Regions from separate parts of the Azospirillum sp. UENF 211521 genome, predicted to be linked through region 1. Evidence: predicted binding sites of a transcription regulator. Region 1 holds the regulator's gene; each other region holds the start of a gene.
The links. The regulator LexA, encoded in region 1, represses DNA repair genes until DNA is damaged. The targets are predictions, from matches to a motif close to ATGTTCTANTTTGGTTC.
Positions count from the first base shown of each region.

Region 2: ACWPN5_RS02940 (S24 family peptidase) is a predicted target of LexA. The motif match lies at 1,919-1,935, and genes of this name have one in related genera.
Region 3: recA (recombinase RecA) is a predicted target of LexA. The motif match lies at 1,277-1,293, and genes of this name have one in related genera.

Region 1 covers NZ_JBSNCF010000001.1:1,382,461-1,385,731, forward strand. Annotated here, with positions in the region: gene ACWPN5_RS06455 (ComEC/Rec2 family competence protein) at 1-1,356, shown strand, start outside; gene lexA (transcriptional repressor LexA) at 1,382-2,080, opposite strand; gene ACWPN5_RS06465 (molybdopterin molybdotransferase MoeA) at 2,249-3,271, opposite strand, start outside.
Region 2 covers NZ_JBSNCF010000001.1:626,712-629,982, forward strand. Annotated here, with positions in the region: gene ACWPN5_RS02925 (branched-chain amino acid aminotransferase) at 1-63, shown strand, start outside; gene ACWPN5_RS02930 (hypothetical protein) at 202-792, shown strand; gene ACWPN5_RS02935 (hypothetical protein) at 820-1,134, opposite strand; gene ACWPN5_RS02940 (S24 family peptidase) at 1,209-1,841, opposite strand; gene ACWPN5_RS02945 (hypothetical protein) at 2,037-2,402, shown strand; gene ACWPN5_RS02950 (hypothetical protein) at 2,399-2,824, shown strand; gene ACWPN5_RS02955 (hypothetical protein) at 2,887-3,271, shown strand, end outside.
Region 3 covers NZ_JBSNCF010000001.1:2,848,291-2,851,561, forward strand. Annotated here, with positions in the region: gene recA (recombinase RecA) at 121-1,200, opposite strand; gene ACWPN5_RS13360 (class I SAM-dependent methyltransferase) at 1,425-1,928, shown strand; gene ACWPN5_RS13365 (PAS domain S-box protein) at 1,955-3,271, opposite strand, start outside.

The DNA of each region.
Region 1 (3,271 bases):
TTCCGCGACAGCGGTCTGGCCCACCTTCTGTCCATCTCCGGCCTCCACGTGGGCATCGCCGCGGGCATCGTCTTCTGGGTGGTGCGGGCGTTGTTGGCGCTGGTTCCCTGGATCGCGCTGCGCTGGCCGATCAAGAAGATCGCGGCGCTGGCCGGCATCCTGTCGGCGATCCTCTACACGCTGCTGGTGGGGGCGCCACTGCCGACGCTGCGGTCGGTGCTGATGACCGGCCTCGTCATGGGAGCGGTGATCGCCGACCGGTCGCCGATCAGCATGCGTCTGGTCGCCTTTGCCGGCATCGTCACCGTCCTCTACGACCCGGAGGGGATGCTGGGGCCGAGCTTCCAGATGTCCTTCGCGGCGGTCGTCGCCCTGATCGCCGCCTTCGAACGTTTCACGCCCTGGGCGGTGAGCCGGCGGCGCGAGATGGGCTGGCTCGGCAAGGGGGTGATGGCGCTGGGCGGAATCGTCTTTTCCAGCGTGGTGGCGACGGTCGCGACGACGCCCTACGGGCTCTACCATTTCCAACAGGTCGCCTTTTACGGCGTGCTGTCCAACATGGTGGCGATCCCCATCACGACGGTGTGGATCATGCCCTTCAGCCTGCTGTCCTACCTGCTGCTGCCCTTCGGGCTGGAGGGGCCGGCGGTGACGGCGATGAGCTGGGGCGTCCGGCTGGTCATCGAGACGGCGGAGCGGACCGCCGCGCTGCCCGGAGCGACGGCGTTCCTTCCAGCCATGCCGGACGCGGCCATCGCCGCCATCACATCGGGCGGGCTGTGGCTGGCCATCTGGACAAGGCGCTGGCGCTGGTTGGGGGTGGTCGCGGTGGTGGGCGGGCTGGTTGCTCCGGCCGTCGCGCTGCGACCCGACATCCTGGTGTCGGAGGACGGAAAACTGATGGCCGTGCGCGGTGCTGAGGGGATTCTCAGCCTGTCCACCGCCAGCGACGGCCGGGTCGCCAACACGTGGAGGCGGCGCGACGGCATGGAGAAGCCGGAGGAGACGGCCGGTCAGGATGTCTGGCCGCTTGCCGGGGTCAGCCTGGACGGGCGGCTGCGCTGCGACGCTCTGGGATGCCTGTACCGCGCGCAGGGAAAGACCGTGGCGCTGCTGCGCCAGCCGGACGCCTTGCCCGAGGATTGCGCGGTGGCCGATGCGGTGGTGACCGCGAGCCCGTCGCGCGGGTGCCGGGCGCCGCTGGTCATCGACCGTTGGCGCCTGCGTCGGGAGGGCGCGCAAGCCCTTTACCTGTCGAACAAGGGAATCCGGGTCGAGAGCGTGCGCGACCAGCGCGGCGACCGTCCTTGGACAATGGGGGGAAAGCTGCCCGATAGAAAGACCGGGGCGCGCTGAACCGTCGCCCCGGAGCATCCTGCCGTCAGTACTTCCGCACCAAGCCGACGAGGCGGCCCTGCACCCGGACGCGGTCGGCGCCGAAGATGCGGGTTTCGTAGGCGGCGTTGGCGGGTTCGAGCGCCACGGTGTTGCCCTTGCGGCGCAGGCGCTTCAGCGTGACCTCGGCGTCATCGACCAGGGCGACGACGATCGAGCCGTTATCCGCGCTGTCGCAACGCTGGATGACCACCGTGTCATGGTCGAGGATGCCGGCCTCCACCATCGAATCGCCGGCGACCTCCAGCGCGTAGTGGTCGCCCATGCCGAGCATGGCGGCGGGAATGTCCACGAAGGCGGACGCGTCGCGCAGCGCCTCGATCGGCGTGCCGGCGGCGATGCGGCCGTAGAGCGGAAGCTGCACCAATTCCGACGCCGGGTTCGCCTCCCGCCCCGCGAAGCTGAAGTCGCCCTTGATGACGTTGGGCTGGAACTTGGCGCGCGGCGGCCGCGGGCGGGCGGTCTCCAGCCCCTCCGGCAGACGCAGCACCTCCAGCGCGCGGGCGCGGTGGGGCAGGCGGCGGATGAAGCCGCGCTCCTCCAATCCGGTGATCAGGCGGTGGATGCCCGACTTGGACTTCAGGTTGAGAGCGTCCTTCATTTCGTCGAAGGAAGGGGACACACCGCCCTGCCCGAGCCGCTCGTTGATGAAAAGCAGCAATTCATGCTGCTTGCGCGTGAGCATTTGTGCCTCCCGGCCGGTTCCGCACTAGATATGGAACAAAAGCAAAACGTTCCATCTTGTTCTAGTTTGGTTCTTAACCCCCGTCAAGCCCTACGGACGAAATCAACCGCAAATCGACGGACAGGACTCCCGAAAGGATCGTCACCGGGTTGGCGGGTGCGGAAGGGATTAAAGCGACAGGACACCGCCGCTCAACGGGATCACCGTGACGCGGTCGCCCTCGGCGGCGGCGGTTGCCTGCGGCTCGCGGACGATCAGGGCGTCGGCCCGGGCCAGCCGGGACATCATCGCGCTGTCCTGGCGCGGGAAGGGGGTGGCGACCGGTTCGCCGTCCGGACCGGGGGACAGGGTGGCGCGCAGGAAGTCCGTGCGGTCGTCGTTGGCCTTCAGCGGCGCGCCGAGCCGGACCGCGAGGGTGGCGTTCTCGGCGGGCAGCCCCTGGAGACGGCGAAGGACGGGCACCAGGAACAGCAGGGCGGCCACCCCGGTGGACACCGGGTTGCCGGGCAGGCCGAGCAGAGGCACGCCGTTTGCCGTCCCGAAGATCAACGGTTTGCCGGGCTTCATGGCGACGCGGTAGAAATCCAGCGACAGCCCGCCCAGCACGTCGCGCACATGGTCGTGCTCGCCTTGCGACGCGCCGCCCGTGGTCACCAGCAGGTCGCAGCCGGCCGCCCCGGCGGCCATGGCGGCGAGATGCTCCGGGTCGTCCTTGGCCACGCCGAGATTGTGGGCGACGCCGCCCTGGCTGGTGACCAAGGCGCACAGGCCGAGCGCGTTGGAGCTGACGATCTGGCTCGGCCCCAGCGGGTCGCCGGGCAGGGCGATCTCGTCACCGGTGGCGAGCACGGCGACCCGCGGGCGGCGGTGGACGCGCAGCCAGGGCAGGTTGGCCGCGGCGGCCAGGGCGACGTCGCGGGCGGTCAGCAAGCGTCCCTTGGGAAGCAGATCCTCTCCCGCGGTGAAGTCCAGGCCGGCGGGGCGGATGAAGCGCCCCGCGGGGACGGCGCGCCCGACGCGCACCCGGTCCCCGGTGTCCTCGCAATCCTCCTGCATCACCACGGCGTCGGCGCCGGCGGGCAGGGGGGCGCCGGTGAAGATGCGCACGGCCTCGCCCGCACCGACCGTTCCGGCGAAGGCGTGGCCGGCCGCGGACTCGCCGATGCGGCGCAGGGTGACCGGCGCACCAGC
Region 2 (3,271 bases), 760 kb from region 1:
CTGCAGCCCGGTCCCCTGGCGGCGCGGGCGCGGGCGCTCTATTGGGAGTTCGCCTTCCGCTGATCCGCTTCGGATAACCCGGAAAGCCGGTTTTTGGGCGGTATGCGGCCCGAAAACCGGCTTGATAGGCGGTCCGTTCCGCGGCATGATTCCTTCGAAACGGTGAATCGGTCCATCGAAGGACTCATGTTGAGGGGGGAGATGATGCAATTCCGCGAACGGCGCCGCGTGATCCAGGTGATCCGCACCGTCTACGATCCGGAGCTGAAGCGCGGCCGCTCGGAGCTGGTCGGGAAGATCGACAAGGCCGCGCCCGCGGTCACCGACAAGCTTCAGAAAAGCTGCACGCCGGAGGAGCTGTCGGACATCCTCACCTATCTGGACGAGCGCCACAACCGCCTGCGCAACGAGGCGGTGCGCGCCGGGGCGGAAACCCTGCCAGCCCAGATGCGCGCGGCGGCGGAGTATTTCCGCACCCACCGCGACGGCGACGCGCGGGCCTTCGCCACGGACATTCGCTTGGCGTGGGAAGAGTTGAAGACGGCCCTGCGCGAGGCCGGCTTTTCAAAGGGCAAGGTGCTGAAGAAGGCCGCGGAGCGGGCGGAGACGCCGGCACCCTCCGAGTCTTTGGCCGCGGAGGACACGCCTGCGCTGGCGGTGTCCCCGTCTGCCGCTGCACCGGTTCGCAAGCCGCGCGCGAGGAAGGCGCGAACCGCGCCCGCCGCCATGGAGGGCGCCGTGGACGGGGCGGTCTCGGCTCCCGGCGGGACCGGCACTCCTCCGGCGACCTGAGAGCCGCGCCACCGGTTCACCCCAGGCTCAACCGCCGTCGCGGACCAGCGCGCTGGCGGCGTTGCGGTGATGGGTCAGCGACGCGGCGAGGCGGGCCAGCCAGACGTCGCTGGCGGTCCGGCCGGCGGGCAGGGTGCGGCGGCGTTGTGCCGTGCCGCGGCGGGCCTCCGCGGCCAGACGGTCGTGCAGGCGAAGCGCGGCGGCGTGGGTCAGCGTGGCGCAGCGCTCCACCCCATCGAGAACCGCCGTCCGCAGCGCGCCACGGGGCGGTGCGTCGTCGTGACGGCGTTCAAGCTCTTCCAGAAGCGACGGGAGGGGGTGTGATCTTGCGATTCCGGTCATGGCCGGACGCTAAACCCTTCCGCCGATGCTGTAAAGGAAAAATATCCTAGGACGGTGTGCCGCGCGGCTGGTTCTTACTGGCTCGCCCAGACGATGCGGGCCATCCAGGCGACCTCGGCGCGCGGGATGCTGCGGTCCGGATGGGCGCGGTTGATGGAGATCAGCTCGATCTTCGTGGCGGTTTCGCGGACGAGTTGCTTCGCCATCACCTCGCCGCCCTTGGTGCGGACGACGACGCGGTCGTTGCGCCGGATCTGTGCGGCGGGCGAGACGATGATGGTGTCGCCGTCGCGGTAGACGGGGTCCATGCTGTCCCCGGCGATCTCCAGCGCGTAGGCGTGCGGATCGCCGATGCTGGGGAACAGAAGCTCGTCCCAGCCCACCCCCGAGGGGAAGCCGGCGTCGTCGAAGAAGCCGGCGTTGCCCGCCTGCGCGTAGCCGATGACCGGCACCCGCTGCAGCGAACCCGCGCCGGCGGAATCGCCGACCAGGCTGACGAATTCCGACAGCGACGCGCCGGTCGCCTCCAGAACCTTGGACACGCTCTCCGTCGAGGGCCAGCGGAGCTTGCCGTCGCCGGTGGTCCGCTTGCTCTTGTTGAAGGTCGTCGGGTCCAGCCCCGCGCGCCGCGCGAGCCCGGAGGCCGACAGCCCGTGCTGGGCCGCGAGGCGGTCGATCGCCCGCCAGATGTCCGCATGTTTCAGCATGGGAGGATAATCACATAATCACGGAAAGCCGTCCCTAGGAACCTATTCATATTTTCCTTGACGAAGGACTTCAATCAGTACATAACGTGAACATGTGTTCGCCAGCCGCGCGCGCCGCGGCCCATCCGGCGCTCCGCCCGAGAGCGAAGCTGCGCCCGCGAACGCAAAAGCTGCAATTCCGAGGGAGGCCCGCGCATGGTCCAACGCCGCAACATGTCCATGGTCCTGTCCGACGCCGTCGGGGAACCGTTCGGCAGCGCGGAGGAGGCGTGGTTCTGGTCGGTCCAGGCGCAGGACGCCAAGGCCGCCGGCGCGCGCATCGCCGCCGGGAAGGGGCTGGTCCAGCGCCCGTGCGAGCCCGGCGACGTGCTGAGCGCGGTGGACCGGCTGTACCGCCGCCGCCTGCTGATCCGCGATCACCTGCATGTGCTGGTCCATTACGGGCGCCGCCTGATGGCGCCGGACCCGGCGCGGTATCGCGAACAGCGCGCCCACACCCTGTGGCGGGAGGCGTTCGAGCGGCTCCACCCGGTGCTGCGCGAGAAGGGCATCGTCCAGTGAGCACGCCGATGCCGCCGTCGTGCCATATGGGGCCCTGCCGGACGCAAGGGGACTCGCCGCGCGCCTGGGTGGTCTTCCGTGGCGAGGCGGAGCTGTGGTGGCTGCGCCTTCTGAAACCGGGATTCCGCCACTGCTTCGCGCTGCTGCACGACGGGCGCCGCTGGGTGATCGTCGATCCGCTGTCGCCCTTCACCGACGTGTCGGTCCTCGACCTCCCCGCCGCCTTCGACCTGCCGGGCTGGTACCGCGGGCTGGGCATGGCGGTGACCCCGGCGCCGGTGCGGCGCGGCCTGACCCGCCCGGCCCCCTGGGGGCCCTTCACCTGCGTTGAGGCGGTCAAGCGCCTGCTGGGTCTCCACGCACCCGGCGTCCTGACGCCCTGGCAGCTCTACCGGCGGCTGACACGGCCCGCCGCATCCTGATCCGCGCCGCCGCGTCCTGCTTCCCGCCGCCCCGTCCCGTCACGACCGAGGAACCCCCGCCCATGGCGAACCTGTTCAAGGCGCCGCGGCCATCCGCGCCGTCCGCCCCCGCTCCGGAGCCCGCTCCCGTCGTCGCCGCTCCACCCCCGCCGGCGCCCGCCCCCGAGCCCGCACCGACCCCGGCCCCGCCTCCCGTGGAGACGCCGGCGCCCGTCACGACGCCCTGGTGGAACACGGCTCCGCTTCCCGAACCCGCCGCCCCGGTGGCGGAAGTGCCCGCCCCCCCGCCGCCCCCCGTCGTCGAGCCGGCCGACCCGGCTCCGGCGACGGAGGAGGAAAAGGACCCGGCCAAGGCCGCCGAGGCGATGATCCAGCGGCGCAACCGAGGACGGGCGGGGACGGTCCAGACCTCCTGGCGGGGCGCGCTCGACGTCGGCGCGCTGGTCC
Region 3 (3,271 bases), 1.5 Mb from region 1:
CACCCGTCCGCCCAGCCTGAATGTAAGGTCTTTCCAGCCGCCCGGCAAGACGGCGAAAAGCCCCTCCCCGGCGGACCGGAGAGGGGCTTTCACACAGAGAAACCGGCTTGCCGCCCGGGATCACTCCGGCGTGGCGGCCTCGCCGTCGGCCTCCGGGGTGCCCATCATGGCGTCGGCGACGAGGCCGGCGTTGCCGCGGATCTTCGCCTCGATGGCATCGGCCGTGGCCGGGTTGTTGCGCAGGTAGTTCTTGGCGTTCTCGCGGCCCTGGCCGATGCGGGTGCCGTCGTAGCTGAACCACGCGCCCGACTTCTCCACCACGCCGGCCTGGATGCCGAGGTCGAGAAGCTCGCCCACCTTCGACACGCCCTCGCCGTACATGATGTCGAACTCGACCACGCGGAACGGCGGGGCCATCTTGTTCTTCACCACCTTGACGCGGGTCTGGTTGCCCACCACCGTCTCGCGGTCCTTGATCGCGCCGATGCGGCGGATGTCCAGACGGACGGAGGCGTAGAACTTCAGCGCGTTGCCGCCCGTCGTCGTCTCCGGGTTGCCGAACATCACGCCGATCTTCAGGCGGATCTGGTTGATGAAGATCACCAGGCAGTTCGACTTGGCGATGGAGCCGGTCAGCTTGCGCAGCGCCTGGCTCATCAGGCGGGCGTGCAGGCCGACGTGGCTGTCGCCCATCTCGCCTTCCAGCTCGGCGCGCGGCACCAGGGCCGCCACCGAGTCGACCACCAGCACATCGACGGCGCCGGAGCGCACCAGCGTGTCGGCGATCTCCAGCGCCTGCTCACCGGCGTCGGGCTGGGAGATCAGCAGCTCATCCACATTCACGCCCAGCTTGCGGGCGTAGGACGGGTCCAGGGCGTGCTCCGCGTCCACAAAGGCGCAGGTGCCGCCGCCCTTCTGGGCCTGGGCGATGGCGTGCAGAGCCAGCGTCGTCTTGCCCGAGCTTTCCGGCCCGTAAATCTCGATGATGCGGCCGCGCGGCAGGCCGCCGATGCCCAGCGCGATGTCGAGGCCGAGAGAGCCGGTGGAAACGACCTCCGTCTCGACCGTGTTCTCGCGGGCGCCGAGCTTCATGATCGAGCCCTTGCCAAAGGCGCGCTCGATCTGCGCCAGAGCGGCATCCAGGGCCTTCTGCTTATCCATGGAATCCTTCTCGACCAAACGAAGCTGTGCGGACGACATGCCCGTCTCCCCTTGTTAGATCACATCCGCGGCCGCAGGGCCAACGATCTCACCAACGGTCATTCGGTGAGAAGGAATGTACCAGCTTTGTTCCCCCACGCAAAGCCCTAAGTTCCGCGAATGTTCTCATCGCAAGTTAGGAACGATCCGTCGCCATGCAACGGAATTCCAACTGCGGCGTTCAACAGGAGATGCCCCTCCAACGACACTTCGAAAAGCCACGCATGACGACCGTCCACTCCACGCTCGACCGCATGATCGACCGCCTCACCACCCAGCGCGTCGCGCTCGGCTGGGCCGCCGGCTGGGTCGCGGGAACACCCGGTCTGGTGATGGAGATCGGTCTGGGGAAGGGCCGCACCTACGACCATCTGCGCAGCCTGTTCCCGCCGCGCGACATCCTGGTCTTCGACATGTGGGCGCGCGTTCCCGCGTCCCTGCGCCCGGACGAGGACCGGCTGTTCCTCGGCGATTTCCGGGACACGCTGCCCGCCGTGGCGGAGCGCTTCCGCGGCGGCGTGCGGCTGGCCCACGCCGACATCGGCAGCGCGCGGGAGGACGAGGAGGACGGCATCCGCCGCTGGATCGGCGACCTGATCGAGCCGTTCCTGGCACCGGGCGCGCTCGTCTTGTCGGACCGCCCGATCGGCGCCGGTCGTCGCGGGTGGGAGGCTCTCGCCGTGCCGGGAACGGACCGCTGGGCCTATCACGGCTGGCGGGTCGGGTAAGGCGCCGCCCTATTCCACCCACCGCGTCACTTCCCGTCCCGGATGACCTCCTTCACCTTGGAGGCGAGCTGCTTGAGCGAGAAGGGCTTGGGCAGGAAGTGGGCGACCTCGACCCCGTCGATCTCGCCCAGCCGGTCCTCGGCGTAGCCGGAGATGAAGATCACCCGCATGTCGGGCCGCATCTGCCGGACATGGCGGGCCAGGGTCGGGCCGTCCATCTGCGGCATCACCACGTCGGTGATCAGCAGGTCGATGCGGTTGCCGTCCGTGCCGATCTGCTGCAGCGCCGCCTCGCCGTTCTTGGCCTCCAGCACCTGATAGCCCTTGTTGCGCAGCGCGCGGGCTGAGAAGACGCGCACGGCGTCCTCGTCCTCGACCAGCATGATGGTGCCGGAGCCGGTCAGGTCGCTGCCGCGCCGCTCGCGCGGCTCGCCCTGGTCGGGACGGGCCTCGCCCTTGTGGCGGGGCAGCAGGATGGTGAAGGTCGTTCCCTCCCCCTTTTCCGATTCGACCAGCACGAATCCGCCGGTCTGGCGGACGATGCCGTAAACGGTGGACAGTCCCAGCCCGGTGCCCGACCCGACGCCCTTGGTGGTGAAAAAGGGCTCGAAGATGCGCTGGAGATTCTCCTTGGGGATGCCGCAGCCGGTGTCGATCACCTCGATGGACACATAGTCGCCGGCCGGAATGGTCTCGTGCTCGCGGCGCTGCGCCTGCTCCACCACATGGTTGGAGGTGACGATGGTCAACCGCCCACCCCCGGCCATGGCGTCGCGCGCGTTGACCACGAGGTTGATGATGACCTGCTCCAGCTGGTTCTGGTCGACCTTCACATAGCCGATGTCCCGGCCGTGGAGCATCTTCAGCTCGATGTTCTCGCCGATCAGCCGGCGCATCAGGTTGCCAAGCTCGGCCAGGACATCGGTCACGCTGAGAATGCGCGGCTGCAGCGTCTGCTGGCGCGAGAAGGCCAGAAGCTGGCGCACGAGGTTGGCGGCGCGGTTGGCGTTCTGCTTGATCTGCATGATGTCGCTGAAGGACTGGTCGCCCGGCTTGTGACGCAGCAGCAGCAGATCGCAGAAGCCGATCATCGCGGTCAGCAGGTTGTTGAAGTCGTGGGCGACGCCGCCGGCCAGCTGGCCGACCGCCTGCATCTTCTGCGACTGGGCGAACTGGGCCTCCAGCCCCTTGCGCTCGGTCATGTCGATGAAATGCAGGATCAACCCCGCCGCCCCTTCCGGCCCCACCCCGCCAAGCCGCCGCGCGTAGAGCTGGGCCACCAGCTCGCGCCCGCCGGTCAGCCGCACCTCCAGCGGGGCGGCGGGGTCGGCGCCGCCCTGCAC